Regions from separate parts of the Sodalis ligni genome, predicted to be linked through region 1. Evidence: predicted binding sites of a transcription regulator. Region 1 holds the regulator's gene; each other region holds the start of a gene.
The links. Region 1 encodes PurR, which represses purine synthesis genes. Its sites were predicted from a motif close to CANGCAAACGTTTGCNTG; they were not measured.
Positions count from the first base shown of each region.

Region 2: a site for PurR is predicted at 7,042-7,059, ahead of gltB (glutamate synthase large subunit). Genes of this name have one in related genera too.
Region 3: a site for PurR is predicted at 6,279-6,296, ahead of guaB (IMP dehydrogenase). Genes of this name have one in related genera too.

Region 1 covers NZ_CP075169.1:3,085,972-3,096,760, reverse strand. Annotated here, with positions in the region: gene rnt (ribonuclease T) at 104-769, shown strand; gene GTU79_RS14365 (Grx4 family monothiol glutaredoxin) at 897-1,244, opposite strand; gene GTU79_RS30395 (C40 family peptidase) at 1,686-2,528, shown strand; gene cydH (cytochrome bd-I oxidase subunit CydH) at 2,554-2,643, opposite strand; gene purR (HTH-type transcriptional repressor PurR) at 2,843-3,859, shown strand; partial or broken gene cfa (cyclopropane fatty acyl phospholipid synthase) at 4,286-5,436, shown strand; partial or broken gene GTU79_RS14340 (riboflavin synthase subunit alpha) at 5,538-6,191, opposite strand; gene GTU79_RS14335 (MATE family efflux transporter) at 6,444-7,817, shown strand; tRNA gene GTU79_RS14330 (tRNA-Val) at 7,984-8,059, shown strand; tRNA gene GTU79_RS14325 (tRNA-Val) at 8,068-8,144, shown strand; gene pykF (pyruvate kinase PykF) at 8,700-10,058, shown strand; gene GTU79_RS14315 (major outer membrane lipoprotein) at 10,488-10,724, shown strand.
Region 2 covers NZ_CP075169.1:692,142-702,930, forward strand. Annotated here, with positions in the region: gene sspA (stringent starvation protein SspA) at 1-482, shown strand, start outside; gene sspB (ClpXP protease specificity-enhancing factor) at 488-988, shown strand; gene GTU79_RS03225 (glutamate synthase small subunit) at 1,035-2,453, opposite strand; gene gltB (glutamate synthase large subunit) at 2,464-6,924, opposite strand; gene mnmL (tRNA modification radical SAM protein MnmL/YtqA) at 7,617-8,555, shown strand; gene arcB (aerobic respiration two-component sensor histidine kinase ArcB) at 8,658-10,789, shown strand, end outside.
Region 3 covers NZ_CP075169.1:4,426,669-4,437,457, reverse strand. Annotated here, with positions in the region: gene GTU79_RS20735 (beta-galactosidase) at 1-1,270, opposite strand, end outside; gene mqo (malate dehydrogenase (quinone)) at 1,419-3,038, opposite strand; gene GTU79_RS20725 (MFS transporter) at 3,514-4,737, shown strand; gene xseA (exodeoxyribonuclease VII large subunit) at 4,817-6,187, opposite strand; gene guaB (IMP dehydrogenase) at 6,349-7,812, shown strand; gene guaA (glutamine-hydrolyzing GMP synthase) at 7,973-9,550, shown strand; gene GTU79_RS20705 (hypothetical protein) at 9,778-10,041, shown strand; gene GTU79_RS31870 (E492 group microcin) at 10,145-10,396, opposite strand.

The DNA of each region.
Region 1 (10,789 bases):
CGCACTATTCCATTGCGGGCAGCCAATGAAAATGGATTCGCCATGCATACCGGAACAAAATTTGCCATAATGCGGGCTGTATTTCTAAATAGTAAGAACAGGCATGGCTGAAATAGACGATGTAAATTCCCTTCGCGGCCGTTTCCGCGGCTTTTATCCGGTTGTCATTGATGTAGAATCCGCAGGCTTTAACGCCGCTACCGACGCCTTGCTCGAAATTGCCGCCGTGACATTGAACATGGATGTAGAAGGCTGGCTCGTGCCGGACCAAACGTTGCATTTTCATGTCGAACCTTTCCCCGGATCCCTGTTACAGCCGGAGGCGCTGGCGTTTAACGGCATCGATCCGTCCAATCCTTTACGCGGTGCGGTAAGCGAATACGATGCGCTGCATGAAATCTTCAAGATGGTGCGCAAAGGCATAAAGGATCAAGGCTGCAACCGTGCGGTAATCGTGGCCCATAACGCAGGTTTTGATCATGGTTTCCTGATGGCGGCGGCGGAACGCGCCAATCTCAAACGCAACCCGTTTCATCCTTTTGCCACCTTCGACACCGCGGCGCTGAGCGGACTGGTGCTTGGGCAGACCGTATTGGCGAAAGCCTGCGCCGCCGGAGGAATTGAATTCGACAGCCGCCAGGCCCATTCGGCCCTGTACGATACCGAGCGGACCGCCGAGCTGTTTTGCGAACTGGTGAATCGCTGGAAGCGTCTCGGGGGTTGGCCGGTACCGCCGCTCGGCGACGATAGCAGCGGCGAAACTGATTAAATCAAATCACGGAGATGGCCGAAAAGCGGGAGAGCATGTTTGTTTTGACCATAAAATCAAAGCCAATCCCAGCGATAGGATTGGCTTTTATCTTTTCTGAACGCTCAGGCTAGAAGCCCTCACTGACTCAATTGGACGGCTGATCTTCCTGAGAACCGTATTTCACCGCGGTTTCTTTGATAAGCGGCTGTAGCTCGCCGTGCTGATACATTTCAAGAATGATATCGCAACCGCCAATCAATTCACCATCCACCCATAATTGCGGGAAGGTCGGCCAATTGGCGAATTTCGGCAGTTCGGCCCGAATATCCGGATTCTGCAGGACATCCACATAAGCGAAACGCTCGCCGCAGGCGGAAAGCGCCTGTACCGCTTGCGCGGAAAAACCGCAACCAGGCAATTTCGGAGAGCCCTTCATATAAAGAAGAATCGGGTTTTCAGCAATTTGCTGCTGAATTTTTTCAATCGTCGTCATTGTCTCGCTTCCTCAAGCCATAAGCTGGCCTTATCTGCTCTGGGCGGGATTATGCTCAGAATCACTATTCTAACGATTACCGTATAAATAGATAAACGTTTTTTTGCCCGCCATAGCCCGCACGGACAAAGATGCGCAGCACCTTAATAAAGGATAACACCAAAGGCGGCCTTTTACCCGGCGCCGGGGCATGGATGCCAAACTCTTTTTAACAATTGAAAACTGTTGAATTTTGCGCCAAATTATGCCGATGAATGCAACAAATATGCAGTCGTTCACGTTTATTCACAATATGATGATAATTCATGATGCAAAGTAGGGGTAAATAGCTTAAATTCCTTTGAGGCATTTATAACCCCTCTTTGGGGCCACAGAGGATAGCGTTAATCATGCGTTTATGCTTTACGCTTTTGTGTTGCTTTTACTCAGTTATTTTTCAATTTGGCGCATGCCGCGCCCAATGCCGGTATCAATGCCGACCAGCGAAAATCACAGTCCAGTACGGCTAAAACAGGTGACCGACGCAAACGAAAACCTCTTAAAGAGGTGTTGAAGATAACCAAAAAAAGCAAACCGGTGACCGAGCAGAAAATCACCCGTCATAGCACAGACAAACCAAAAGAGCTCGTTGCTGAAAAAAGCAGCAATAAAAAATTACATTCCATACCCGTCGCCAAAGCGAAAGAGCCGGCCGTCGAAAAAAACCACGTTAAAAAATTGCACCCAATCCCCCCCGAAAAAAAAATAGCCAATTTTACCCCGCCGAAAAAAGGCTACAAAAAGGGTTACGGCAGGCATCGGATGAAAGAAAGCGCCACGCTCGATCTCATTGCCAACGACCAACCCATCATCATGAGCGACAGCCACAAAAAACGCTATCAACATGCCAAATTGACGGCGATGAACAAGCTGATGTCCCAGATGGGCAAGCCTTATCGCTGGGGCGGCATGTCACCCAATACCGGGTTCGATTGCAGCGGCCTGATCTATTATGCTTATAAGGACGTGGTACGGATTCATATGCCCCGTACCGCCAATGAAATGTTCCATTTACGCGATGCGGCGCCGGTGAAGAAAGACGATCTGGAAAGCGGCGATTTGGTTTTCTTCCATATCACCAACCGCGGCGCGGCGGATCATGTGGGCGTTTATTTGGGCAACGGACGGTTTATCGAATCCCCCCGCACCGGCCGCGATATCCGCATCAGCTATCTGAATGAAGATTATTGGGCGGATCACTATGTCGGCGCCCGCCGGGTCGTGACGCCGAAAACCATTCGCTGAAAGGAAAAAAAGGCGCCTGGGCGCCTTAATTCATTACCGCGGTAAAGCTGAACGCAATGATCACCAGCAAGGAAAATACCGTGGTCATTAATGACAATTTGAAATCGCTGCTCATCACTTCTCCTTATCACTACACCTGTCGCTGAACGGGATATCTTTACACCCGTAGGTTGTAAGCAGTGTCGCATAACCCGATTAAAAAAGCTTGCCGGGCAGCAACTCCCGAGCATATTTATCTTTATCGCTTTCACTTTAGTGCCGAATCAAGGAAAATTGGCGGTTTATTTATTTCGGCGTACAGGAGTTCTACACGCATGGCAACCATTAAAGACGTGGCGAAACGCGCCGGGGTATCCACCACCACGGTGTCACATGTCATCAATAAGACGCGATTTGTGGCGCAAGAGACCAAGATCGCCGTTTTGGAGGCCATCGGGCAGCTGCACTATTCCCCCAGCGACGTGGCGCGCAGCCTTAAGATCAACCGCACAAAATCCATCGGCCTGCTGGCCAGCTCAAGCGAAGCGCCCTACTTCGCGGAAATTATCGAGTCGATTGAGCACCACTGTTTTGTGCGGGGATATACCCTTGTGCTGTGCAACTCCCATAACGATCTGAACAAACAGGGCGCCTATCTGGCGATGCTGGCGCAAAAACGGGTGGACGGGTTGCTGGTGATGTGCGCCGAATATCCCGAACCGTTGCTGAATATGCTGGAAGAGTATCGCCATATCCCCATGGTGGTCATGGATTGGGGCGAAGCTCGCCGGGATTTCACCGATACCATTATCGACAATGCCTTCGCCGGAGGTTACATGGCGACCCGCTATCTGCTTTCCCGGGGGCATCGCGATATCGGCGCCATACCCGGCCAACTGGCGCGTAATACCGGGGGCGGACGTCATCGCGGCTACCTGCGGGCCCTGGAGGAAGCCGGCATCGCCATTCCCCATCAATGGATTGTGCAGGGGGATTTCGAACCGGAATCCGGCTATCAGGCCATGAAACTCATTCTGTCCAGGCCGCAAAGGCCCACGGCGGTATTTTGCGGCGGTGATATCATGGCCATGGGTGCAATGTGCGCCATTGATGAAATGGGCATGAAGGTTCCCGATGACATCTCAATTATCGGTTATGATAATGTGCGCAATTCGTGCTTTTTTACCCCGTCATTGACTACCATTCATCAGCCCAAAGAAGAGCTGGGCGAGGCCGCGCTGACCATGCTGCTGGACCGTATCACCAGCAAACGGGAAAACGCCAGGATTATCGAAGTGCATCCCGCCCTGATTGTACGCCGTTCGGTGGCCGACGGCCCGTTTCGCTCCTGAAGGGCGGCACACGGCCTCCTGAGCCCCTTATCAAAGGTGATTCGCTCCCGAATGTAATAATATATTTCATACCGCCGAATGTGCCTGATGAGTTATTGTTCCGATAGGAAATCATTAACTTATCTGTGAAATACATTATTCTGTCAGCTATTGTCTAAACCGGAATGCAGGCTTATACTCAATATCGTTAACAAATATAACGAGTTGTCTAATAATTTTGCTTTAAAAGAATGTCGTGTTTTTACATGGCGTCATCCTATTTATGAAGCGCCCGTCTGACAAACAGTCTATTGGTGTTTTTATATTCCTCTGTTTATTGTGGTACATCCGACACCACGGATACCCGTGGATGATTATAAAAGCCCGCAGGTATCGGCTACGCTTTTCCTGACGGGGTTATAACAGAAGAAAGGTGATGGAGAAGCTATGAGTTCCTCGTGTGTTGAAGACCTGAGCTTTCATGATAATGCTTGGTATCGAATCATCCATGAAATGCTTGCTGAGGCAGGTGTAAAGATCAACGGAGCAAGGCCGTTTGATATTCATGTCAAGAACCCGGAATTTTTAAACGCGTGCTAGAGGACGGGTCATTGGGGTTGGGTGAAAGTTACATGGACGGCTGGTGGGAATGCGAGCGACTGGATATCTTTTTTCAGCGCGTTTTAAGAGCCGGTTTGGAAAATAAGCTTCCCCGGCATTTCAAGGATGTTATGCGCGTTGCCGCCGCGCGGCTCATGAATCTTCAGTCTAAAAAACGGGCTTGGATTGTCGGCAAAGAGCATTATGACCTCGGTAATGATCTGTTCAGCCTGATGCTGGATCCCTATATGCAGTATTCGTGCGGCTATTGGAACAAGGCCACCACCCTGGAGGAAGCGCAGCAGGACAAGCTTAGGATGATCTGCGAAAAGCTGCAGTTGAGACCGGGCATGACGCTGCTGGATGTGGGCTGCGGCTGGGGCGGGCTTGCCGCTTATGCGGCCAAGAACTACGGTGTTTCGGTTCAGGGGGTGACTATCTCCGCTGAACAGCAGAAACTGGCGCAGGATCGCTGCGAAGGTTTGGACGTCACTATCTCTCTGCAGGATTACCGCGACCTCAACGTGCAATTCGACCGTATCGTTTCGGTAGGCATGTTTGAGCACGTAGGTCCGAAAAATTACGCCACCTATTTCGACGTAATTGATCGCAACCTGAAACGCGACGGCCTTTTCCTGCTCCATACCATCGGCTCCAACCAGACCGATATGAACGTGGACCCCTGGATCGACAAGTACATCTTCCCCAATGGCTGCCTCCCTTCCGTGCAGCACATCGCACGGGCCAGCGAGAAGCATTTTGTTATGGAGGACTGGCATAATTTCGGTGCCGATTATGACAAAACGCTGATGGCCTGGTATGAACGTTTTCTCGCCGCCTGGCCGACGTTATCAGGAAATTATTCGGATCGGTTCTTTCGGATGTTCTGCTACTACCTGAATGCCTGTGCCGGCGCTTTTCGCGCCCGTAACATCCATTTATGGCAGGTATTGTTCAGCCCGCAAGGGGTTGAAGGCGGGATTCGTGTGCCCCGCTAAGCGTTCATTGCGGTACGTTCTTTTGGACTTTCCGCTCCAACGCTTTATTGCCCTGGACGGGCAATAAAGCGTCCCTATCCCCACTGTCGGGATATAGCGTTTTACCTCATTTTCACTTCGTGTCCGGCAGCGACGGCCAGTGCGGCCTCCCGCTGCGCCAAGACCCGTTCAACGGTGTCCACAACCGCCTGGGTTTGCGGATCGATTTCAATATTCACCCGGTTTCCCAGGCGTTTCTTGCCAAGTGTTGTCCTGGTGAGGGTTTCGGGAATCAAATGGACGCAAAATTTATCCGCGGCAACCTCTCCGATGGTCAGGCTGATGCCGTCGATACCGATATAGCCTTTGTACAGCACATATTTCATCAACTCCTTGTCCGGCATTTTAAACCAAATCTGCCGGTTGTTTTCCGAGGTGGCGATTTTAACGATTTCCGCGCTGCACATGATATGGCCGGACATGACATGGCCGCCAATCTCGGCGTTGAACGTAGCGGCACGCTCCACGTTCACCTCATCCCCCACCTGTAATTCCCCGAGGTTGGTAATGCGCAGCGTTTCTTTCATCAAGTCGAAGCTCGCCACATCTCCCTTGATGGCGCTCACCGTCAGTCAGCAGCCGTTGTGGGCCACCGATGCCCCGGTCTCAAGCCCGTCCAGCAGCGCCGGCGGCAGTTTAATGTAATGCGTGCGGAAGTTGGTTTTTTCATCAATTTCCACCACCGACGCGGTGCCCTGAACAATACCCGTAAACATGGCCTTGACCTCTTTTAATGACACCTTAAAAAGATGGGTATTATATTGCCCCAATTTCAGGTGAAAACCAAATACCCTCCCGCGGCGAAACGCTATGCACGGAAAATGTGCATTATTGCACTGGTATAAAGCAGGGAATCCATTACACTATGCCTCAGAAACGCCGCATAAATTACCGCTTAAATTCACCCATAATCATTAATTTATCTGCAGCTTGTATTATTTTTAATCCATAACTTCATAGGTGCCTGCGTGCAGAAGTATTTCCTCGAGGCGCGTACATTATTGTCGCTGGCCTTACCGGTTATCCTTGCGCAAATCGCTCAAACCGCCATGGGCGTGGTGGATACCGTGATGTCCGGCTCCGTAAGCGCCACCGACATGGCCGCCGTCGCCGTCGGTACTTCCATCTGGCTGCCCGCTATTTTATTCGGCCACGGTCTTATCATGGCGCTAACGCCGGTCATTGCCCAACTAAACGGTTCCGGCCGGCGCGATCGCATCGCCTTTCAAGTGCGCCAAGGGTTTTGGCTGGCCTTGTCCGTCTCGCTGCTGATTATGTTCCTTTTGTATCATTCCAGGTTTGTCATCGGCAGGATGCATCGTGTCGATCCCGCCCTGGCGCAAAAAGCCGTCGCCTATCTGCATTTTCTGCTGCTCGGGGCGCCGGGGTATCTGTTTTTCCAGGTGCTGCGCGGCCAATGCGAAGGTCTTTCCAAAACCAAGCCAGGCATGGTCATCGGTTTCCTCGGCCTGGCGGCAAATATCCCGATCAATTATGTGTTTATCTACGGCAAGCTGGGTATGCCGGCCCTGGGCGGTGTGGGCTGTGGCATCGCCACGGCGTCGGTGTATTGGATTATGTTTGGGGTAATGTGGCTGTATGTGCTCCGGGCCGGCACCTTTGCGGATTTCCGTACCGCCGTCGCTATCGTGCTGCCGCACTGGCCGACCCTGCGGCGTTTGTGCTCGCTGGGATTGCCGGTGGCATCCTCGCTCTTTTTCGAGGTGACGCTGTTTGCCGTGGTGGCGCTGCTGGTGACGCCGCTGGGCATTGTGTCCGTTGCCGGTCATCAAATCGCCCTGAACTTCAGCGCGCTGATGTTCGTACTGCCCTTGTCAATCGGGGTGGCGGCCACGATCCGCGTGGGCTTCCGCCTGGGTGAAAACAAGGTGGACGAAGCGCGGGTCGCCGCCTGGACCAGCCTGGCCGCCGGCGTGATGCTGGCCTGCGTGACGGCGATACTCACCTACCGGTTCCGGGTGCATATCGCCAGCTGGTATAATGCCACCCCGGCGGTAGTGAGCATGGCATCGCATTTGATGTCCCTGGCGGCGCTTTATCAGATTTCCGACTCAATCCAGGTCATTGGCAACGGCATCCTGCGCGGTTACAAAGACACCCGGTCGATATTTTTTATCACTTTTACCGCTTACTGGCTGCTGGGCCTGCCCTGCGGCTATGTTCTGGCGCTGACGGACTATGCGGTCCCCGCCATGGGCCCCAGCGGTTTCTGGATAGGTTTTATTATCGGCCTGACCTCGGCGGCAATCATGATGTCAATGCGCATACGCTGGCTGCAACGTCAGCCGCCGCTGCAGATTCTCCACCGCGCGGCGCGCTGAAACCATCGCTGGCAACGCGTCCCGGCGTGGACAAAAAAACGGCTTCCTGCACATTACGTCGGCAGTTGGATGACCTGGCGGGGAAAAAACGGTTTTTCCCCTTGCAAGGGTTGATAATGCCCGTTAATATTCGTCCCGCTGTCAGACTGGCAGTGTTGTCCGGTATGCGTTCTTAGCTCAGTTGGTTAGAGCACCACCTTGACATGGTGGGGTCGATGGTTCGAGTCCATTAGAACGCACCATCCTTAGTGCGTCCGTAGCTCAGCTGGTTAGAGCACCACCTTGACATGGTGGGGGTCGGTGGTTCGAGTCCACTCGGACGCACCATATCCATTGTTTCCTTTCTTTTCTGATTTAACCCCTTTTTCCGTTTAAACTTCCATCTCACCCCATCATCAGGCCGTTTGCGCCGATGCTTTAATATATTTGTAACATGGGACGGTTGGACATGAGTTAATTCCGTAGTACATATGTACAATAGTTGAAAACAAAATTTTGCGTATATGCCAAAAAGTCGCTTTTGACGCCTAAAGCATTATTTGCGCTGTTTTTATCTTGTGTCCGCCGCCTCAATAACTATAATACGAAACGTTATTTCAATTGAATGGTTTCAGCCGATTGATTAGCCCCATACTAATTAAAATAGTCTTGCCTGTTAAACGTCCCCGCTTTACCGGGCGACTTGTTTACATTTTTTCATCTCTTTCTCACTTTTGTCACCTATCCTTGAACGTAGGGAACAGGCTCGCCGAGCTGCATATTTTCATCGTCGATACTCACCGGCGATACACCAGATTCATCATCCATCACAACTTGCAGATACCATTGTTATGAAAAGACAAAATTGTTTGTACCATAGGCCCGAAATCTGAATCCGTAGAGATGCTGACCAAACTGCTGGACGCCGGCATGAACGTTATGCGTCTGAATTTTTCCCACGGCGACTATGAAGAACATGGTCAACGTATCAAGAATCTGCGATCCATCCTGGCAAACACGGGCAAAAAAGCGGCTATCCTCCTGGATACCAAAGGCCCGGAAATTCGCACCATGAAATTGGAAAACGGCAGCGACGTTTCGCTGTTGGCCGGCCAGAGCTTTACCTTTACCACCGATCAAAGCGTTATCGGCAACAAGGAACGCGTTGCGGTGACCTACACCGGCTTCCCGCAGGATCTTTCCATCGGCAACACCGTTTTGGTGGATGACGGTTTACTGGGCATGGTCGTTACTGAAAAGACCGATACCACCGTGGTGTGTAAGGTCCTGAATAACGGCGACCTGGGTGAAAACAAAGGGGTTAACCTGCCGGGCGTTTCCATTGCCCTGCCGGCCCTGGCGGAAAAAGACAAACGCGACCTGATTTTCGGCTGCGAACAAGGCGTCGATTTCATCGCGGCGTCATTTATCCGCAAACGCTCTGATGTTCTGGAAATCCGTGAACATCTCAAACAGCATGGCGGCGAACATATCCAGATCATATCGAAAATTGAAAATCAGGAAGGCCTGAACAATTTCGACGAAATTCTGGAAGCATCCGACGGCATCATGGTGGCTCGCGGCGACCTGGGCGTGGAAATTCCGGTGGAAGAAGTTATCTTCGCCCAGAAGATGATGATCGAAAAATGTAATCGCTCTCGTAAAGTCGTGATTACCGCGACCCAGATGCTCGACTCCATGATCAAAAACCCCCGCCCTACCCGCGCTGAAGCCGGTGATGTGGCGAACGCCATTATCGACGGCACCGATGCGGTTATGCTGTCCGGTGAGAGCGCCAAGGGCAAATACCCCCATGAAGCCGTCAGCATCATGGCCACCATTTGCGATCGTACCGACCGCGTTATGCCCAGCCGTATCGAAAGCATCAACGACAGCCGCAGACTTCGCATTACCGAGGCGGTTTGCCGCGGTGCGGTGGAAACTGCTGAAAAATTGGAAGCCCCGCTGATTGTCGTGGCGACCGAAGGCGGCAAATCCGCCAAAGCAGTGCGTAAATATTTCCCTAAAGCCGAAATCCTGGCGCTCACCACCAACGAAATAACCGCCCGCCAGCTGTTGCTGACCAAAGGCGTAACCTGTCAATTGGTGGACAAGATCGCTTCAACCGATGATTTCTACCGTATCGGCAAGGCGATGGCCCTGGAATGCGGCCTGGCGCAAAAAGGCGACATCATAGTGATGGTTTCCGGAGCCCTGGTGCCGAGCGGCACCACCAATACCGCTTCCGTCCATCAGCTGTAAGTCACCCTGTTTAAACCGAGCCCCCGCCTTGTTGGGGTTTTTGCCGACTGTTCGTACCCTCGAGGTTTAAGCACGGGCTTTCATCCCAGCTCCGCCTTGTTATAGCAACAGGTATACGCCATAGATTTGCACAACTGTTTGCTCACCGTCTTAAATATGTTAATTCTCGCGATTCGCACCAGTCCCGCCAATAAAATCAACCCGCACAGCACAAAATAAACGATACTTTTATCTCCCCTTTAATCAGAGTTATCTTATGGCACCTGGAAGTTAAGCCTCTTTTTTAACGTCTCTGTAAAACAAGACGTTTCTTTGAGCATTCGGTCGAAATTAATCGTTTTACTAGTAAAATTATTTCTCTTTCGAAAATACTTTGTGTAATACTTGTAATGCTACATGGAGATTAACTCAATCTAGAGGGTATTAATAATGAATCGTACTAAACTGGTACTGGGCGCGGTAATTTTATGTTCTGCTCTGCTTGCTGGCTGTTCAAGCAACGCTAAAATCGATCAGCTGTCCTCTGACGTTCAAACTCTGAACGCGAAAGTTGACCAGCTCAGCAACGATGTGAACGCTATTCGTTCCGACGTACAGGCTGCTAAAGAAGACGCTGCCCGTGCTAACCAACGTTTGGATAACCAAGCTCACTCTTATCGTAAATAAGAGCTGCCTTGTTTAGAAAATGGCGCACATTGTGCGCCATTTTTTTTGTGCCGGGTTTGCCTTCT
Region 2 (10,789 bases), 2.4 Mb from region 1:
ACCCTTACCGCACCGTACCGACTTTGGTCGATCGCGAGTTGACCCTGTATGAATCGCGCATCATTATGGAATACCTGGATGAACGTTTTCCCCATCCGCCCTTGATGCCCGTTTATCCGGTGGCCCGCGGCACCAGCCGTTTAATGATGCATCGCATTGAAAGCGATTGGTACTCCCTGATGCGTAAAATCGAACAGGGCAACGCCCAGGAAGCGGAAAGCGCACGTCGTCAATTGCGCGAAGAACTGCTGGCGGTGGCCCCTGTCTTCAACGAGGCACCCTATTTCATGAGCGAAGAGTTCAGCCTGGTGGATTGCTATCTGGCACCTCTGCTGTGGCGTTTGCCGCAAATGGGTATCGAACTGGCGGGTGCCGGCGCCAAAGAGTTGAAAGGCTATATGACGCGAGTATTCGAACGCGACGCCTTTCTGGCCTCCCTCACCGAAGCCGAGCGCGAAATGCGCCTGCAGACCCGGGGTTAGCTGGTATGGAAGTCTCTCAACTTTCTCCTCGTCGCCCTTATCTGCTGCGGGCATTTTATGATTGGCTGCTGGATAATGAGCTGACGCCGCACGTGGTGGTGGATGTTACCGTTGACGGCGTTTCGGTGCCGATGGAATTTGCCCGTGACGGTCAAATCGTGCTGAATATCGCGCCGCGCGCGGTGGCTTCCCTTGAAATGACCAACGATGTGGTGAGCTTCAACGCTCGCTTCGGCGGTATACCGCGCCAGGTCAGCGTGCCCATGGCGGCGGTACTGGCGATCTACGCCCGTGAAAATGGCGCCGGCACCATGTTTGAGCCGGAAGTCGGTTATGAACAATACAGCGCGGAAGCGGGCGCATCAGCCCCTGATAAAGGTTCGGAGACGGTCATGTCCATTATTGACGGCGATCGCCCCGATAGCCAGGATGATACCCGTCCGGACGATGATGAACCGCCAACGCCGCCCCGCGGCGGCCGTCCATCGTTACGCGTGGTTAAATAAGCCCTTTTCGCAGGTATTCCCGCCCATTCGGGCGGGACATACAGAATCAGACCTCAAGATAATTCATGATGCCGTCGGCAGCTTTGCGGCCTTCGGCAATTGCAGTGACCACCAGGTCGGAACCCCGTACCGCATCGCCGCCGGCAAAGATTTTCGGATTACTGGTCTGGAAGGCGGCCTCGCTGTTTTCCGGCGCGATAATCCGCCCCTGTCCGTCGAGCTCCACGCTAAAATCAGCCAGCCAGGACATGGCGTGCGGACGAAAACCAAACGCCAGCACCACCGTATCCGCTGCCAGCACATGCTCCGACCCGGCGATGATTTCCGCACGGCGCCGACCGTGGGCATCGGGCTCGCCCATTTCGGTACGCACCATCTTGACGCCGCACACCTGTCCGGCGCCGTCGATTTCAATACTCACCGGCTGCAGATTGAACATAAATTCAACCCCTTCCTCGCGGGAGTTCTTCACCTCGCGGCGAGATCCGGGCATATTGGCCTCATCGCGACGGTAAGCGCAGATCACGCTGGATGCGCCCTGGCGGATAGCGGTACGCACACAGTCCATGGCGGTGTCGCCGCCGCCCAATACCACCACACGCTTGCCTTCCATGGAGACATAAGGCGCGGCGGGGGCATTTTCAAACCCCATCAGCCGTTTGGTATTGGCTATCAGGAACGGCAGCGCGTCCACCACGCCGGGGGCATCTTCATTATCCAGGCCGCCGCGCATGGATTGATAGGTGCCGACGCCAAGGAATACCGCGTCGAATTCACCCAACAGGTCGCTTAACATAATATCTTTGCCGACCTCGGTATTCAGACGAAATTCGATGCCCATCTCGCTGAAAATTTCCCGCCGCTTGATCATGACATCTTTTTCCAGCTTGAACGACGGAATGCCGAAAGTCAGCAAGCCGCCGATTTCCGGATGACGATCAAATACCACCGCCTGCACACCGTTGCGGATCAGCACATCGGCACAGGCCAGCCCGGCGGGGCCGGCGCCGATAATCGCCACTCGCTTGCCGGTGGAAACCACATCGCCGACGCTGGGTTTCCAGCCCATCTCGATGGCTTTATCGTTGATATAACGCTCGATATTGCCGATGGTGACGGCGCCGAATTCGTCATTCAGCGTACAGGATCCTTCGCACAAACGATCCTGGGGACACACGCGTCCGCATACTTCCGGCAGGCTGTTGGTCTGATGCGACAGCTCCGCCGCCTCGATAATCCGCCCTTCGTTGGCCAGCTTCAGCCAGTTCGGAATATAGTTGTGCACCGGGCATTTCCATTCGCAATAGGGATTGCCGCAAGAAATGCACCGATCCGCCTGCGCCTTGGTCTGCGAATCGGAGAAGGGTTCGTAGATTTCCACAAACTCAATTTTTCGGATCTTCAGCGGCTTTTTCGGCGGATCCACACGCTGCAAGTCGATAAATTGATAAACATTTTGACTCATTATTAACCTCTTACTGCGCTTGTACGCGTAGTTCCGCTGCGGAACGGCTACGGTGACCCAGCAATGCTTTCACATCACTTGATTTCGGTTTTACCAGGGTAAACCTGGAGGCCCAGGCCGGCCAATCCGCCAGGATCTCTTCCCCGCGGTGCGAACCGGTCAAGTGCACATGTTCGGTAATCAGGCCGCGCAAATGCTCTTCATGGATAGCCAACTGATCGACATCCAGCACTTCCACCAGTTCGGGATTGACGCGTTTACGAAACTCTCCTGTCTCATCAAGCACATAAGCGAATCCGCCGGTCATGCCGGCGCCGAAATTGACGCCGGTGCGGCCCAGCACACACACAATGCCGCCGGTCATATATTCACAGCCGTTGTCGCCAATGCCCTCCACCACGGTAATCGCACCGGAATTACGCACGGCAAAGCGTTCTCCGGCCCGTCCGGCGGCGAACAGCTTGCCGCCGGTGGCGCCGTACAGGCAGGTGTTGCCGATAATCGTCGCTTCGTGGCTGCGAAACGCCGAACCCACCGGCGGGCGGATGACGATGCTGCCGCCGGCCATGCCTTTACCCACATAGTCGTTGGCATCGCCGGTGAGGGTCAGCTCCACGCCGCCGGCATTCCAAACGCCGAAGCTCTGGCCGGCGGTGCCGGTAAAATGCGCCTTGATGGGATCGGCGGACATGCCCTGATCGCCATGCAGCGCGGCGATGGCGCCGGACAGCGTAGCGCCCACTGAACGATCGGTATTATGTATGTCGTAATAGAAGGTTTTGCTCTGCCGGGCTTCCACATGGGGCATAGCCTGCTCCAGCAGAGTTTTATTCATTAGGCCTTTGTCAAACGGCGGATTGCTGCCTTCGGTGCAATAGAGCGCCTTGCCGGGATGCGGCTGCGCGGTTTGCAGCAGCGGCGACAAGTCCAGCTTATGCTGCCGGGCGGAAATACCGTCCAGCTCAAGCAGCAAATCGGTGCGGCCAATGAGATCCACCAGCCGGGTCACCCCTAGTTCCGCCATCATCTCGCGGGTTTCCTGCGCAATGAAATGGAAGTAGTTGGTCACCAGCTCCGGCAGACCGCGGTAATGATCGCGCCGCAGTTTTTCGTCCTGGGTCGCCACGCCGGTGGCGCAATTGTTCAGATGGCAGATGCGCAGATATTTACAGCCCAGCGCCACCATAGGGCCGGTACCGAAGCCAAAGCTTTCCGCGCCGAGAATCGCCGCCTTGATAATATCCTGGCCGGTCTTTAACCCGCCGTCCACCTGCAAACGGATTTTGTGGCGCAGACCGTTTGCCACCAGAGCCTGCTGGGTTTCCACCAGTCCCAGTTCCCACGGACAGCCGGCATATTTTACCGAAGAGAGCGGGCTGGCGCCGGTGCCGCCGTCGTAGCCGGCAATGGTGATCAAATCCGCATAGGCCTTCGCCACGCCGGTGGCGATGGTGCCGACGCCGGGTTCGGAAACCAGTTTGACCGATACCAGGGCCTTTGGATTCACCTGCTTCAAATCGAAAATCAGCTGCGCCAGGTCTTCGATGGAGTAGATATCGTGATGGGGCGGCGGCGAAATCAGCGTGACGCCGGGCACCGAGTAGCGCAAGCGGGCTATATAGGGCGTGACCTTATCTCCAGGCAACTGGCCGCCTTCACCGGGCTTGGCGCCCTGCGCCACCTTGATCTGGATAACGTCGGCACTGGCCAGATAGGCCGGTGTTACGCCGAAACGGCCCGACGCCACCTGCTTGATCCGCGACACCTTATTGGTGCCGTAGCGGGCCGGGTCTTCGCCACCCTCGCCGGAATTGGAGAAACCACCCAGCCCGTTCATGGCCTGCGCCAGGGATTCGTGGGCTTCAGGGCTCAGTGCCCCGATGGACATGGCAGCGGTATCGAACCGTTTAAACAGATTTTCCGCCGGTTCCACCTGATCCAGGGTAACCGCCTGGCCGTTGGGTTTGATGGCCAGCAGATCGCGCAGCACGGCCACCGGACGCTCGTTCACCAGTTTGGCATACTGCTGATAATCACTGTACAGGCCGCTTTGCACCGCTTTTTGCAGCGTTTTAACCACGTCTGGGTTATAGGTGTGATATTCACCGCCGTGGACATATTTCAGCAGACCGCCTTGATCCAGCGGCTTGCGCTTAAGCCAGGCGCGTTTGGACAGATTCAGCAAATCCTGTTCGAAATCGCTGAAGTCGGCGCCGCCGATACGGCTTACCACGCCCTGGAAACACAAATCGGTCACGTCGCGATGCAGACCCACCGCCTCGAACAGTTTGGAGCAGCGGTACGAGGCCACGGTGGAAATGCCCATTTTGGACATGATCTTGTACAGGCCCTTATTGATGCCGTTGCGATAGTTCAGCATCACGGTACGGTAATCTTTTTCGATGGTGCCGTTGTCGATCAGGGCCGCCAGGGTTTCATAAGCCAGATACGGGTAAATGGCGGTGGCGCCGAAGCCAATGAGCACCGCGAAATGATGCGGATCGCGGGTGCTGGCGGTTTCAACGATCAGATTGGCGTCGCAGCGCAGGTTTTTTTCCACCAGGCGGGTGTGTATGGCGCCCACCGCCATCGGCGCGGGCACCGGCAGCCGGGTTGGGGAAATCAGCCGGTCGCTTAGCACCAGCAGTACCGTCCCCTGGCGCACTTTCTCTTCCGCCTCGTCGCACATCGCCAGCAGGGTCTGCTGCATATTCCGCTGCGTCGGATCGTAGGTAATATCCAGCTTGTCGGCGCGATAGTGGCTCTCTTCCTGGGTGGTGAGCTGGGTAAAGTCGGAATAGAGCAGGATCGGCGATTTGAAGGCCAGCCGGAACGCCTGTCCTTCCGCTTCGCAGAATACGTTCATCTCCCGGCCGATACAGGTGGCCAGGGACATGACGTGGGCTTCCCGCAGGGAGTCGATAGGCGGGTTGGTTACCTGGGCAAATTGCTGGCGGAAGTAATCGTAAATCACCCTCGGCCTGCTGGACAGCACGGCGAACGGCGTATCGTCCCCCATGGAGCCGGTGGCTTCCTGGCCGTTCTCCCCCAGCACGCGCAAAATGGAATCCAGCTCTTCATTAGAGTAGCCGAACTGTTTTTGATAACTGGCCAGCCGGCTGTCGTCCAGTTCGCGATGGCCTACCTGGTCGTCGGCGAGCTCTTCAAACGGCGTCAGGCGACGGACATTCTTTTCCATCCACTCTTTATAGGGATGGCGGCTTTTCAGATCGTCATCGGTTTCCGCCGAATGGAGGATGCGCCCGTTGCGGGTATCGATAACCATCAGTTCGCCGGGTCCGACGCGGCCCTTTTCCACCACTTCATCCGGCTGGTAGTCCCAGATCCCTACTTCGGACGCGCAGGTGATCAATTTGTCGGTAGTGATGACATAGCGCGCCGGACGCAGGCCGTTGCGATCCAGGTTGCAGGCGGCGAAACGGCCGTCGGACATCACCAGGCCGGCCGGTCCGTCCCAGGGTTCCATATGCATGGAGTTGAAATCGAAAAAGGCGCGCAGCTCCGGATCCATGTTCGGATTGTTCTGCCAGGCCGGCGGCACCAGCAAGCGCATGGCGCGAATCAGGTCCATGCCGCCGCTGAGGAACAGTTCCAGCATATTGTCCAGCGAGCTGGAGTCCGAACCGGTTTCATTGACGAACGGCGCGGCGTCCTGCAAATCCGGAATCAGGGGGGTTTTCAGCTTATACGCACGGGCCCGCGCCCACTGACGGTTGCCGGTGATGGTATTGATCTCGCCGTTGTGGGCCAGATAACGGAAAGGCTGGGCCAGCGGCCAGCGCGGGACGGTATTGGTGGAGAAGCGCTGATGGAACAGGCAAATGGCCGATTCCAGCCGCAGATCCGCCAGGTCCAGGTAAAAGCGCGGCAAATCCGCCGGCATACACAGGCCTTTATAAATGGTCACCAGGTTCGAGAGGCTGCAAACATAAAAGCTGTCGTCAACCACCCGTTTTTCCACGCGGCGGCGCGCCACATACAGACGGCGTTCCATATCGCGCGGGCGCCAGCCGGCCGGGGCGTTGACGAAAATCTGCTCGATGCGGGGCAGGGAGGAGAGGGCGATGTCACCCAACACGTCCGGATTGATGGGAACCTCGCGCCAGCCGATGATGGACAGCGTTTCGTTTTGCAGTTCCTCTTCCATTATCTTCCGGCTGGCGCGGGCTTCCTCCTCATCCTGGCTGAGGAAAATCATGCCCACCGCATAGTTCTTGGCCAAACGCCAGCCGCGCTCTTGCGCCACCATGCGGTAGAACCGATCCGGTTTTTGCAACAGCAGGCCGCAGCCGTCGCCGGTCTTGCCGTCGGCCAGGATCGCGCCGCGATGCTGCATACGGGCCAGCGCATGAATTGCAGTACGCACCACTTTATGGCTGGGCTCGCCTTCGATATGGGCAATCAGGCCGAAGCCGCAGTTGTCTTTTACTTGGGATTCATCGTACAACATATTCATGGACCTCCCCAGGCTCCAGGTGACTCTTACAACCTACTGCGAACAGGCGTATCGATATCGAGCGGCAGCGGATCAAACGCGTCAACACGCTGTTTTACCGCTGGCCCGCTCCGCGAAAACCTTATCGTGGCGGTCTTACTCATGATAAACGACTTGCTTTAAGAAGGAATCTCATTAACTGCATAATTATGACGCGTCGTCAGCCCCGCCGGAATTCTTCCAACGGCCTTCCAAATTAACGAGAAACACCACGCAGGTCAAATATGCCCGGCGACCGTCCCGGTTAGAGCCAAAACACGATTAACCATATGATTAAAAATAACTTAATAGCTATTTAATAAGCATTATCCCTGCAAATCATCCCCTGCCAATCATGCGCTGTCGCACTATAGTGCAGCCATTGGATCTCTGCACCATGCTAGGGCGGACACCTTTAATAGCAGGATATGCTGATATGGAGTGTTTTTGCCCATTATGTCTCTGTTTTTACAAATTAGTGACTATTTGAATAAGCCACCCGGCTCGAATAAGAAATATTAATCATAGCAGGTATGATTTATTTCTCATTATTATTGCATAATTATGCTTCTTTGGCGGCGGCTGCAAGGGGCTTTGATCGATATCATCATGCAAAGATGATAATTCCGCTAGCATTAACGGCCATACCCGAACCGGATGTAAAGAATATGCAGTTGCCGCAAGTAGTCAATATGTTTGGCGGGGATCTTTTGCGCCGTTATGGACAGAAGGTCTATAAACTCTCGCTGCATGGCGGGTTTAGCTGTCCCAACCGTGACGGGACCCTGGGCCGGGGCGGCTGTACTTTTTGCAATGTTGCCTCGTTTGCCGATGAAAATCGGCAATTCCTGAGCGTGGCCGAGCAGTTCGCCGAACAGACAGGCCGTATCGATCGGGCAAAACGCTACCTGGCCTATTTCCAGGCCTATACCAGTACTTATGCAGAAGTGCGCGAACTCGATCGGCTCTACCGGCAGGCCTTGGCACAGGCGGATATCGTCGGTATTTGTATCGGCACCCGTCCCGACTGCGTCCCGCCGGCGGTGCTGGATTTACTGGCGGAATACCGGCAGCAGGGGTATGAAGTCTGGCTGGAACTGGGGTTGCAAAGCGCACAGGATAAAACTCTGCACCGGATCAATCGCGGTCATGATTTCGCCTGCTACCAGCGCACCGCCGTCCTGGCCCGCCAGCGGGGACTGCAAGTGTGCGCCCATTTGATCATAGGTTTGCCGGGAGAAGACATCACCCACAACCGGGATACGCTGGAAAAGGTATTGGCCGCCGGGGTAGACGGCCTGAAACTGCACCCGCTGCTGGTGGTGGAGGGCAGCACCATGGCGGCCGCCTGGCGGGCGGGGCGGTTACCGGTGTTGACGCTGGAACACTACACTGCCCTGGCCGGCGAATTGATCCGCCGCACACCGCCTGAGGTGCTGTTTCACCGCATCAGCGCCAGCGCCCGCCGTCCGACGCTGCTTGCACCGTTATGGTGCGAAAACACGTTCACCGGCATGAATGCCATCTATCAAGACCTGTTGGCCAACGGTCCCCAGGGCGCCGCCCTCGGCACACCCTATCAAGGGATGAAGCCGCGCTTATCATAAACTGCGAGGTTCTTTCCTATCAGGCAACCTCAAGCCGCGGATTTCGCTAAAAAACTGTTTTTTGAGGTATCATTGACCCTAATGCTACTTAAGGAAACCGCTATGAAGCAAATCCGCCTGCTGGCGCAATATTACGTCGATCTGATGGTGAAATTAGGGCTGGTGCGGTTCTCGCTCCTGCTGGCGTCGGCGCTGGTGGTGCTGGCGATGATTGTGCAAATGGCCGTCACCATGCTATTGCGCGGGGAAGTGGAAAGCATCGACGTGGTGCGATCAATCTTTTTCGGCCTGCTGATAACGCCCTGGGCGGTATATTTCCTTTCGGTGGTGGTGGAACAGCTTGAGGAGTCGCGCCAGCGGCTGGCCCGGCTGGTGGACAAGCTCGAAGAGATGCGCAACCGCGATTTACTGCTTAATCAGCAGTTGCAGGAAAATATCGCGCAACTGAACCAGGAAATCGCCGATCGCGAAAAAGCCGAAGACGCCCGCCAGGGCGCGCTGAACAAGCTGACCGAAGAAATGGCGCGCCGTGAACAGGCGCAAATCGAGCTTGAACAGCAATCCTCCCTGCTGCGTTCTTTTTTGGACGCCTCTCCCGACCTGGTGTATTACCGCAATGAAAATAAAGAATTCTCCGGCTGCAACCGGGCAATGGAGCTGCTGGTGGGTAAAAGCGAGAAGCAGTTGATAGGCCTGACGCCCAAGGACGTCTACGGACCGGAAATTGCCGATAAAGTCATTGAGACCGATGAAAAGGTCTTCCGCCATAACGTCTCGCTGACCTATGAACAGTGGCTGGTCTATCCTGACGGGCGCCGGGCCTGCTTCGAGCTGCGCAAGGTGCCGTTTTACGATCGCGTGGGCAAACGGCATGGGCTAATGGGTTTTGGCCGCGATATAACCGAGCGTAAGCGCTACCAGGACGCGCTGGAGAACGCCAGCAGGGAGAAGACCACCTTCATCTCTACCATCAGCCACGAGCTGCGTACGCCCCTTAACGGCATTGTAGGATTAAGCCGTATTCTGCTGGATACCGACCTCAACAAAGAACAGCTCAATTACCTGAAAACCGTGCACGTCAGCGCCATTACCCTGGGAAATATTTTCAACGATATTATCGAAATGGACAAACTGGAGCGCCGCCACGTCCAGCTGGATAACCAGCCGCTGGACTTCACCGCCTTCCTGGTGGATTTGGAGAACCTCTCCGGTCTGCTGGTACAGCCCAAAGGGCTGAAGCTGGTGATGGACGCCCAGGAGCCGCTGCCGCGCAATATCGTCGCCGACGGTACCCGGCTGCGGCAAATCCTCTGGAATCTCATCGGCAATGCGGTGAAATTCACCCAGCAGGGAAAAATCACCATCCGCATCCACCGGGAAGGGCCGGATCTGCTCTGTTTCGACGTACAGGATTCCGGCATTGGCATCCCTGAAGAAGAGCAGGATAAGATTTTTGCCATGTATTACCAGGTCAAGGATCAGCAAGGGGGCAAACCGGCCACCGGCACCGGTATCGGCCTGGCGGTATCGAAACGCCTGGCGCAGGCCATGGGCGGCGATATCCAGGTGAAGAGCCGCCGGGGCGAGGGGGCCTGTTTCAGCCTATCCATCGTCGCGCCTGAGGTCGTTCCCGACGATGGAAATGAAGAGGAAGAACTGCCCTTGCCGGCGCTCAACGTCTTGCTGGTGGAAGATATCGAACTCAATGTGGTGGTGGCGCGCTCGGTGCTGGAGAAGCTGGGCAGCAGCGTGGATGTCGCCATGAACGGCCACGACGCGTTGACCATGTTTGATCCGGACGAATACGACCTGGTGTTGCTGGATATCCAGTTGCCGGACATGACCGGCCTGGATATCTCGCGCCAGCTGCGTAAGCGTTACAGCGATCGGCATTTGCCGCCGTTAATCGCCCTGACCGCCAATGTGCTCAAAGATAAGAAAGAGTATCTGGACGCCGGCATGGACGATGTGCTGAGCAAGCCGCTGTCGGTATCGGCCCTCACCGCCATGATAAAAAAATTCTGGGACCAGCCGGATAAAGCCGCCGATGACGTTGATGATGATGACTCGGCGGCGGAGCAAGAGCAGCAGGCCGTTTTGGATATCGCCATGCTGGAACAGTATCTGGATCTGGTGGGGCCTTCGCTCATCAGCCAAAGCCTGGAGATGTTCGAGAAGATGATGCCGGAGTATCTGGCGGCTCTTGACGGCACCATGGCCGCCCGGGATCAGCG
Region 3 (10,789 bases), 1.3 Mb from region 1:
CTTCGTCCACCACATACAGGCCGTAGCGATCGCACAGGCGATACCATAACGGCGTATTGGGATAGTGGGAACAGCGTACCGCGTTGAAGTTATTCTGTTTCATCAGCATGATATCCTGCCGCATGCTCTCGACATCCATGACCTGTCCCCGGGCCGGGTGATGCTCATGGCGATTAACGCCGCGAATCAGCAGGGGTTTGCCGTTGAGCTGCAACAGCCCGTCTTTGATTTCCACCTGCCGGAACCCCACGTCGTAGGCCTCCACCTCCAGGATAGCGTCCTCGCTGTCCCGTAACGCCACCACCGCCCGGTAAAGATGCGGCGTTTCAGCGCTCCATAAGCGCGGCGCCGCCACGGCAATCCGCATATCCGCGCGTTCCGGGTAACGACCCCGTTCATCGATAATCGCGGAACCGAACGGCATACGGTGCTCGGCGATGCGTTCATCCTCCCGCCACAAGGAAACCACGAGGCTGTAATCGCTTAACCCGGCCTCCGGCGACGCGAGCGCAACGCAGACATCCAGCACGCCGTCAGTATATAACGCGTCCAGCCGGGTGCGGATGCGGATGTCATGAAACCCCACCGCCGGTTTGTGCAACAGGGATACGGACCGGAAAATGCCGCTCATGCGCCACATATCCTGATCTTCCAGATAGCTGCCGTCGCACCAGCGCAGCACCATGACGCACAGGCGGTTTTGCCCGCTATGCAGGTAGCCGCTGAGATCGAATTCCGCCGGCAGCCGGCTGTCCTGGGAATATCCTATCCACAGGCCGTTGCACCAGAGATAGAACGCCGAATTCACCCCGTTGAAGATAATGCGGGTCCGCCCTTGGTTCAGCCACCCATCGGGTATGGTGATATCGCGGGAATAACAGCCGGTGGGATTGTGCTCAGGCACTCGCGGCGGATCCACTGGAAAGGGGTATTTTACATTGGTGTAGATGGGCAGGTCGTAGCCCGCCATCTGCCAGTTGGAGGGGACGGCTATTCCCCTGGCATCGGGCAAATCCTCCCGCAGCCAGCTCTCCGGTACGGCCTGCGGCTCCTTGAAATAGCTGAAAAACCATTCGCCGTCGAGGGTGAGGCGGCTGGGGGAATCCAGATCCCGCCGTGCGTCGTCTTCGTCGCGCCAGCTGTTGAACGGAGGATGCGCGGGTAATCGCCGGTAATGCGTGCTGGCGGGATTTTCCCAGTCCCGCCGGGATAAAACGATGGCCAGAGATGAAAACAAATCTTCCTGGTGCGCCGAACGGGTAGTATTCATGGTATGCCTTCATCGTTTTATCGCGTCGCAACGTGGAACGCTATGCAGATAATAAACAATGTTATAGCAAGATAAACCTTGAATTCTCAAACTCTCGGCGGCGATCGCAATCTGAACCGTACAGCCGCCGGTTAAATCAGCGGCCGGTTCAGATGACCTTGGGCAACGCTTCCCATGCCTCGGCCGGCGCCTGCTCGGCTTGCGGCCGGTTTTTTGCAAAGTGCAGTTGTAAAACGCGGCTGGTATAGGCATGGATCCGATCGGTCAACTCCCCATCGCCGTTCAGAGGCCGGCCATAGGAGGGAATGATCTCTTGCAGCCGGTCGCGCCAGGCCGGCGAAGCCGCCCTGGATTTAAACATGCTGTTCAGCAGTTCCAGCATGATTGGCGCGGCGGTAGACGCCCCTGGCGATGCCCCGAGCAGCGCCGACAGCGATCCGTCGTCCGCGCTGACCATCTCGGTGCCGAACTGCAGAATACCGCCCTTGACCGGGTCTTTTTTGATGATCTGTACCCGCTGGCCGGCATCGATTAATTGCCAGTCCTCCAGCCGGGCCCCGGGATAATAGGCTTGCAATGCCTCCAGGCGTTTGGTATCCGACATCAGTACCTGGCTTATCAGATAGCGCAGCAGGTTCAGATTATCCCAGCCGACGCGGAGCATGGGCAGCAGATTATGCCGGTTCAGCGACGAAAACAGATCGAACCACGACCCCTGCTTTAGAAATTTACTGCTGAAGGTGGCATAAGGCCCAAACAAAAGGGAACGTTGCCCGTCCAGCATGCGGGTATCGATATGCGGCACCGACATCGGCGGGGCGCCCACCGAGGCTTTGCCATAAACTTTTGCCTGATGTTGATTGACGATATCGGGCCGGGTGGTCACCAGGAATTTGCCCCCCACCGGAAATCCGGCATAACCCCTTGCCGCCGGAACGCCCGATTTTTGCAGCAGCGTAAGTGCCGCGCCGCCGGCGCCGATAAATACGTGGCGGGCGCGGACGCTGGAGCGTTTGCCGCCATTGTTCAAATCGGCGACGGATATCTCCCAGGTCGCATCCTCCCGGCGCGTTATGTTCACCACCTCATGCTTAAGGTGCAAATCAAATCCGCCCCGTTGCGCCAGCGACGCCAGCATCTGGCGGGTCAGTTCGCCGAAATTGACGTCGGTCCCCATCACCATCCGGGTAGCCGCCACTTTCTGAAAGGGATCGCGGCCTTCCATAATCGCGGGCGCCCATTGCTTGATGACATGGCTGTCTTCGGTATATTCCATGCCTTTAAACAGGGTGCTTTGCTGTAATGTCTCATAGCGTTTGCGCAGGAAATTCACATCTTCCTCGCCCCAGACAAAACTTATATGCGGGACATTATTAATGAAGGTTTCCGGCGCGCCCACCCGCTGGTTTTTAACCAGATAAGCCCAGAATTGCCGGGAAATTTCAAATGATTCGTTGACGGAAACAGCTTTGGAAATATCAATAGATCCGTCTGCCTGTTCCGGCGTGTAATTCAATTCGCAGTATGCCGCATGGCCGGTGCCGGCATTATTCCAGCCGTCTGAGCTCTCTTGGGCGAGTTTATCCAGGCGCTCGTACAGATGAATAGACCAGTCCGGCTCAAGTTCCCTGATAAGCGTGCCCAGGGTGGCGCTCATGACGCCGCCGCCGATAAGGACAACATCCACCGGGGCGTTGTTCGCAGCCTTTTGCCGTTGGGCAGACGCCAACAAATTCATGCAAAGGCCCGCGACGAAATGCTCTTTCATGCGCAGTGTCTCTATATATAAAAGTAAGTATACGGCAGGGCAATATTATTGAGGTTGCTTTTGGCCCAATACTGTCTGCTATTCAAACCTGATTCTATTAGTCGGACATCCGCATGTAAACCAAAAGTGATGTTATCGCCTGGTTAAGATAATTAACACTTATGCTTGTTATCTAGTTGTTTTAAAGAGTAATATTGATAATTTCGCAAAATATAACCTTTTATTAACAAATCGTTACTCTCTTTTATGATGATTAAAAGCGTTTTAGGATGAATCTGCCGCAGAATATACAATGAGCAACCGTATCGTCTCTAATCCGCAAATAAAGAGCAGCTCGTCTTTTGTGATTTTTACCCCGACGGTAGAAGTTGTTTTCATTGGTATTTGGTTGGTATTATTTTTGCTTCTAATGGCTATAAATCGCTTATGAATAAGCGGATATTGCCTGAGTATTTTGGCGGTTAAAGGAATTATCATGGTTAATGCCTCGGTGGATATCGCTGACGGTAGTCGCTACTGGCAGCGTAATTTATTTGTTTGTGTTTTCGGCTCCTTTACCACCATTATCGCCATGACGCTATTGCTGCCTTTCCTGCCTTTGTACGTGGAGCAACTAGGGGCATCGGGACATGCGGCCATCAGCCAATGGTCCGGGGTAGCCTATGGCGCCACATTTTTCAGCGCGGCGTTTACCGCGCCGCTGTGGGGCCGCCTGGGTGATCGATACGGGCGTAAACTGATGCTGATCCGGGCGAGCCTCGGGATGGCCGTCGCCATGACGTTGCTGGGCATGGCGCAAAGCGTCTGGCAGCTGGTGGCGCTGCGTTTGCTCGCCGGCTTGCTGGGCGGCTATGCCTCGGGTTCGATGATCCTGGTGGCGACCCAAACGCCCAAAGCCCGCACCGGCTGGGCGCTGGGGATAATGTCATCCGGCATCATGGCCGGTAATTTCGCCGGCCCGCTGATAGGGGGCACCCTGCCGCCGCTGATTGGCATCCGCGGGACGTTTATCGCCGCCGGGGCGGCAATATTCATCGCTTTCCTTGCCACCACTTTTTTATTAAAGGAGGAGCCGGGCGCGGCGAAGAAACGGGCTGCCGAACCGGCGCCCGCCGGCGCGGCGCGCATGAGCAAACCCGTTATCGCCATGCTGATTACCGGTGCGCTGCTGATGATCGCCAATATGTCCATCGAGCCGATCATTACCCTTTACGTGGGGCAGTTGGTGCCATTTTCACAGGTGACCCTGGTGGCGGGATTCGCCATGTCCGCTGCGGCCCTGGGCAGCATTCTGTCAGCGTCCTGGCTGGGCAAGCTGGCCGACCGCAGCGGTCATTGGAATGTGATCATCGGCTGCCTGCTGGCGGCGGCGGTTTTGCTGATTCCCCAGGCATTTGTCAGCCGGGGCTGGCAACTGGTGGTGCTGAGGTTTTTCATGGGACTGGCATTAGGAGGGCTGTTGCCCTGTATCGCCAGCGTCATTCGCCACAATGTGCCGGACAGGATTGCCGGCAAAATCCTGGGGTATTCCACCTCGTCGCAATATGTCGGCCAGGTGGCGGGCCCGCTGCTGGGGGGCGTTGTCGGCGGCCATTTCGGCATGCGGCCGGTATTTCTCGGCACCTGCGTATTGCTGTTTATCGGGGCGTTGTATAACGTTTTTGCCCGATCGGCGGCACGGTCAGCTCCCGAGCAGTAAGGATGCGTCCCGAAGCCGGAACATGCTAATCGCGTCCCTTCCGGCAATCTCCGGGACATTGGCCGGCAGGTGTCGGCGGCTAGCGGTTTTTTCCGGCGGTCTTCTTCGACGGCGTAATGCGAACCACCTGGCTATCCACCCAGCCATCCTGCAGACGGGTGGTCAGGGCATCGCCGGGCTGTAACTGCCCGGTGCGTTTAATCAGCGCCCCATCGGCGCCGGTGGTAACGCTGAAACCGCGCGCCAGCGTATTCAGCGGGCTGACGCCTTCCAACCGCGAGCATAACATGCCGAATTTTTGCTGCTGCTGATTCAACCGGCGGGTCATGGCCTGCTGCAGCTGATATTGCAGCGCCTGCAATTGCTGCTGCACCCGGCCGATGCGCGGCAGCGGCGATTGCTGGCCCAGCCGCTGCTGCACCCGCTCATGGCGGCGCTGCGCCAGCCGCAGCTGCGCCTGTACGCCGTCGTCCAGCCGGCGGCGCAGTTTGACCAGCGTGGTTTGCTGGCGTGCCAGCCGCAAATGGGGATGCTGCTGCTGCAGGCGGTGCTGCAGGCGGGTAAAAATCTGCTGGCGCTGGGCCAGATAATAATCCATCGCCATTTCCAGCCGCTGCTGCTGCGACTGCAACTGGCGCACCAGCTCCAACTGATTGCGGCTCACCAGCTCAGCCGCCGCCGACGGGGTGGGCGCACGAAGATCGGCGACAAAATCGGTAATGGTCACATCGGTTTCGTGTCCGACGGCGCTCACCACCGGCAATATGCTGGCAAAAATGGCCCGCGCCACCCGTTCGTCGTTAAAACTCCATAAATCTTCCAGCGAACCGCCGCCGCGGCCGACGATAAGCACATCGCACTCCTGCCGGCGGTTGGCGGTTTCAATGGCCCGGACGATCTGCGCGGGCGCGTCCTGTCCCTGTACCGGCGTTGGGTAGATCACCACCGGCAGCGACGGATCCCGCCGGCGCAGGACGTTCAGAATATCGTGCAGCGCCGCGCCGCTGGCGGAGGTGATGACGCCAACCCGCCGGGACGGGCTGGGCAACGGCTGTTTATGGATCTGATCGAACAGTCCTTCCGCCGATAACCGCTGCTTGAGCTGTTCGAACTGCTGCTGCAGCAAACCGTCGCCGGCCGGCTGCATGCTCTCGGCAATCAGCTGGTAGTCGCCGCGGGGTTCATACAGCGTCAACGAAGCCCGCACCAATACCTGCTGCCCGTTGCGCGGGGCGAAGGTCACCCGCCGGTTGCCGTTGCGGAACATAGCGCAACGCACCTGGGCGCGATCGTCTTTCAGGGTAAAATACCAATGGCCGGAGGCGGGCTGGGAAAAGTTGGATATCTCGCCGGTTAGCCAGATCTGGCCCATCCCGCTTTCCAGCAGTTCACGCACCTGTTGATTCAGGCGGGAAACGGTAAAAATCGTTGACGAGGTGGGTGCAGACATGTGAGCTGGATCAACTTTGTTAAAAAAGACTTAATCGGTTGATATTACTTAACGCTGGCCGGTTATCAAGGTTTTTTTTAAAAAATAGCTGGAGGCAACCGTTTACGTTCTGTATAATGCCACGGCAATATTTTATACATCCACCCTGGTGAGATATTGCTATGTTACGTATCGCAAAAGAAGCCCTGACTTTCGACGATCTCCTCCTTTTACCTGCACATTCCACGGTTCTGCCCAACACCGCCGAGCTGGGAACTCAACTGACCAAAAAAATCCGTCTCAACATTCCGCTGCTCTCCGCGGCCATGGATACCGTTACCGAAGCCCCCCTGGCTATCGCACTGGCCCAAGAGGGCGGTATCGGCTTTATCCATAAAAACATGTCCATCGAGCGCCAGGCCGAAGAAGTCAGCCGGGTGAAAAAACATGAAAGCGGCGTGGTGACCGATCCCAAGACCGTCACCCCGTCAACCACCCTGTCCCAGGTCAAGGAAATGACCGCCCGCAACGGTTTCGCCGGTTATCCGGTGGTCACCGATGACAACGAACTGGTGGGCATCATCACCGGCCGCGATGTGCGGTTCGTCACCGATCTTTCCCAGCCGGTCACCGCGGTCATGACGCCCAAGGAACGTCTGGTCACGGTGAAAGAGGGCGAAGCCCGCGAAGTCGTGCTGCAAAAAATGCACGAGAAGCGTGTAGAAAAAGCGCTGGTAGTGGACGGACAATTCCATCTGCTGGGCATGATCACGGTAAAAGATTTCCAGAAAGCGGAACGCAAGCCCAATGCCTGCAAAGATGAGCACGGCCGGCTGCGCGTAGGCGCGGCGGTGGGCGCGGGCGCGGGTAATGAAGAGCGTATCGACGCGCTGGTGGCCGCCGGTGTCGACGTGCTGCTCATCGATTCCTCCCACGGCCATTCCGAAGGCGTATTGCAGCGCATTCGCGCCACCCGTGAAAAATATCCCGATTTGCAGATTATCGGCGGCAATATCGCCACCGGCGCCGGCGCCATCGCGCTGGTGGAAGCGGGCGTAAGCGCGGTTAAAGTGGGTATCGGGCCGGGGTCCATCTGCACCACCCGTATCGTTACCGGCGTCGGCGTACCGCAAATCACCGCCATATCCGATGCGGTGGAAGCGCTGGAAGGCACCGGTATTCCGGTTATCGCCGACGGCGGCATCCGTTACTCCGGCGATATCGCCAAAGCCATTGCCGCCGGCGCCTCATGCGTCATGGTGGGCTCGCTGCTGGCCGGTACCGAGGAATCCCCCGGCGAAATCGAACTCTACCAGGGCCGTTCGTTTAAATCCTATCGCGGCATGGGATCCCTGGGCGCCATGTCCAAAGGTTCCTCCGACCGCTATTTCCAGACCGACAACGCCGCCGATAAACTGGTGCCGGAAGGCATAGAAGGGCGGGTGGCTTACAAAGGCCGCCTGAAAGAGATAGTGCATCAGCAGATGGGCGGGTTGCGCTCCTGCATGGGACTCACCGGCTGCGCCACCATCGACGAACTGCGCACCAAGGCTGAATTTGTCCGCATCAGCGGCGCCGGCATTCAGGAAAGCCATGTCCACGACGTCGCCATCACCAAAGAATCGCCGAATTACCGCATGGGCTAAACGCGCCGGACGGTGCGCTGCGGGCGGTAATAGTGCATTATCTCCCTGGTGCGCCGCCCGTTGCGTCGGATGGCCGAGGATTGGCCATCCCTGATTTTTTCTTCCCGGCCGCGGCCGGGTGGTGTTGTATTTTGACCACCGCTCTTGGAATACGCCTTCTATGACAGATAATATCCATAAACATCGCATTCTGATTCTGGACTTCGGTTCGCAGTACACGCAACTTATCGCCCGCCGCGTGCGCGAACTGGGCGTCTATTGCGAACTCTGGGCCTGGGACGTGACGGAAGCGCAAATCCGCGCCTTCGAACCCAGCGGCATTATTCTTTCCGGCGGCCCTGAAAGCACCACCGAACATAACAGCCCGGTTGCGCCGGAGTATGTTTACCAGGCCGGCGTCCCGGTGCTGGGCGTTTGCTATGGCATGCAGACCATGGCCATGCAGCTGGGGGGCCGGGTGGAAGGTTCCCATGAGCGCGAATTCGGCTATGCCCAGGTTGAGGTGTTAAACGACAGCGCCCTGGTCAGGGACATCAAGGATTCCCTCAGCGTCAACGGCAAGCCGCTGCTGGATGTCTGGATGAGCCACGGCGACAAGGTCACCGACATCCCGGCGGGATTCGTCACCGTCGCCAGCACGGAGAGCTGCCGGTTTGCCATCATGGCCGACGAGGAAAAAAGGTTCTACGGCGTGCAGTTCCATCCCGAAGTCACCCATACCCGCCAGGGCCAGCGGATCCTGGAACGTTTTATCAAGGATATCTGCCGCTGCGAGGCGTTGTGGACGCCGGACAAGATTATCGAAGATGCCGTCAGCCGCCTACGCCAGCAAATCGGCGACGACCATGTGATTCTGGGACTGTCCGGCGGTGTGGATTCGTCCGTCACCGCCATGCTGCTGCACCGCGCCATCGGCAATCGCCTGAGCTGCGTATTTGTGGATAACGGACTGCTGCGGCTGAACGAGGCCGCCCAGGTATTGGAGATGTTCGGCGAGAAGTATGGCCTGAATATTATCCATGTCCCGGCGGAGGAGCGTTTTCTCAGCGCCCTGTCCGGTATCGCCGATCCGGAAACCAAACGCAAAACAATCGGCCGGGTGTTTGTGGAAGTGTTCGATGAGGAAGCCGGCAAACAGACCGACGTCAAATGGCTGGCCCAGGGCACTATCTATCCCGACGTGATTGAATCCGCCGCCTCCGCCACCGGCAAGGCCCATGTCATCAAATCCCACCACAATGTCGGCGGCCTGCCGAAAGAGATGAAGCTGGGGCTGGTGGAACCGCTCAAAGAGCTGTTCAAGGACGAGGTACGCCGCATAGGCCTTGAGCTGGGACTGCCCTACGATATGCTTTATCGCCACCCGTTCCCTGGTCCGGGCCTCGGCGTGCGGGTGCTCGGGGAGGTGAAAAAAGAATACTGCGACCTTTTGCGCCGCGCCGATGCGATTTTTATCGAAGAGCTGCATAAAGCGGACCTCTACAATAAGGTCAGCCAGGCGTTTACCGTGTTCCTGCCGGTGCGTTCGGTGGGCGTGATGGGCGACGGCCGCAAGTATGACTGGGTGGTCTCCCTGCGCGCGGTGGAAACCATCGATTTTATGACCGCCCATTGGGCGCATCTGCCGTATGAGTTTTTGGGCCGGGTGTCCAATCGGATCATTAATGAAATCGATGGGATTTCACGGGTGGTTTACGATATTTCCGGGAAGCCGCCGGCGACGATTGAGTGGGAGTGAGATTGATTTTCAATCAAATGATTTGATTAAATAAAAACAATGCCATTAATGATTTTTTCACATCATTAATGGCATTTTTCATTGTATGTGAAAAGCATAATTTGGCAATATGTTCCGATACCATGATGGGCGGTGATCGGAATGGGGCGAAACATGCAGTTGAATCGCTAGGTGGAGACAACAAGCCAGCATCTTGCTATACTTTGGATGCAAATTGGGGGTTTTCGATGACTAAAATAGCCGCTGTAAGTGTTGCAACTCAAGTCCGCAGGCTTGCTAAATCCCACAAAGTCACCGCTGAACGTGACGGCATGAGCCGTATGGCCGTAGCTATTACCCGTATGGCTGGTGATGCAGTCGAGTTGGATAACGTCGAGCAATTACTCGTCAATCTCAAAAGAAAAGGTGTGCTGAGCAAGTCTGAGATCCTGACCCTCCAGGGGGGGTGCCTTCAGGAGAAAAGAGATTCCAAGAAAAAAATCAGCATATGAGTTTTGATCCCTTTGGCGATTATGAAACTGCTGGATATCTTGATAGTCCATTGCCATGGGATCATAAAATAATGTTCCTGTTACTATTGGTATAAAGTATAAATTAAGGCCTTAAATTATTCCTCCATTGTTCAGAAGGCATTCCCCCAGGAATATTGAGCGAAGGGACTTGATGTAGCTGGGTTGGCCTCATCGGCACCTGTGGCATCTGTACATTGACCGGCCCATGATCCATCAGGCCAATAGTGACATTTTGCGCGGCGGCAAGTCCGGCTCCCATTACCGCGCCAGACGGGCCACCGGTCAACGCGCCGCCAAGCGCGCCAAAAGCTATATCGCGCCTGAGGTTGTTCATGATTTTTTAATCGCTGGGTGGAATATTACCATTATTCATAATTTTCATTTACCTTTTTAATTAATTGAAATATCAATAAGATTATTAGCGAAATAATCAGCGTTATGGCCGTAGAGATAAAATAATCAATAATGCCATGGAATGTAATATTAACAGCACTTAAGCTTTCAATCGACAATAAAGTAAGAAAATGACCCAAGAGCGAAAGTGCGATAACTATATAATAAGTTCTTTTATTGATGCCACTTTTTAATACTGATAATAAGAGCGATAAGTACAAACATTAATGGTGTGAGAATATCATTTAACATGCAGGCAAATCTCTTATTTGAATAACAGGCAATATAACCTATTTTGCATCTGCTGGTTGGTCCTGTTTTGAATAAAAGCGTT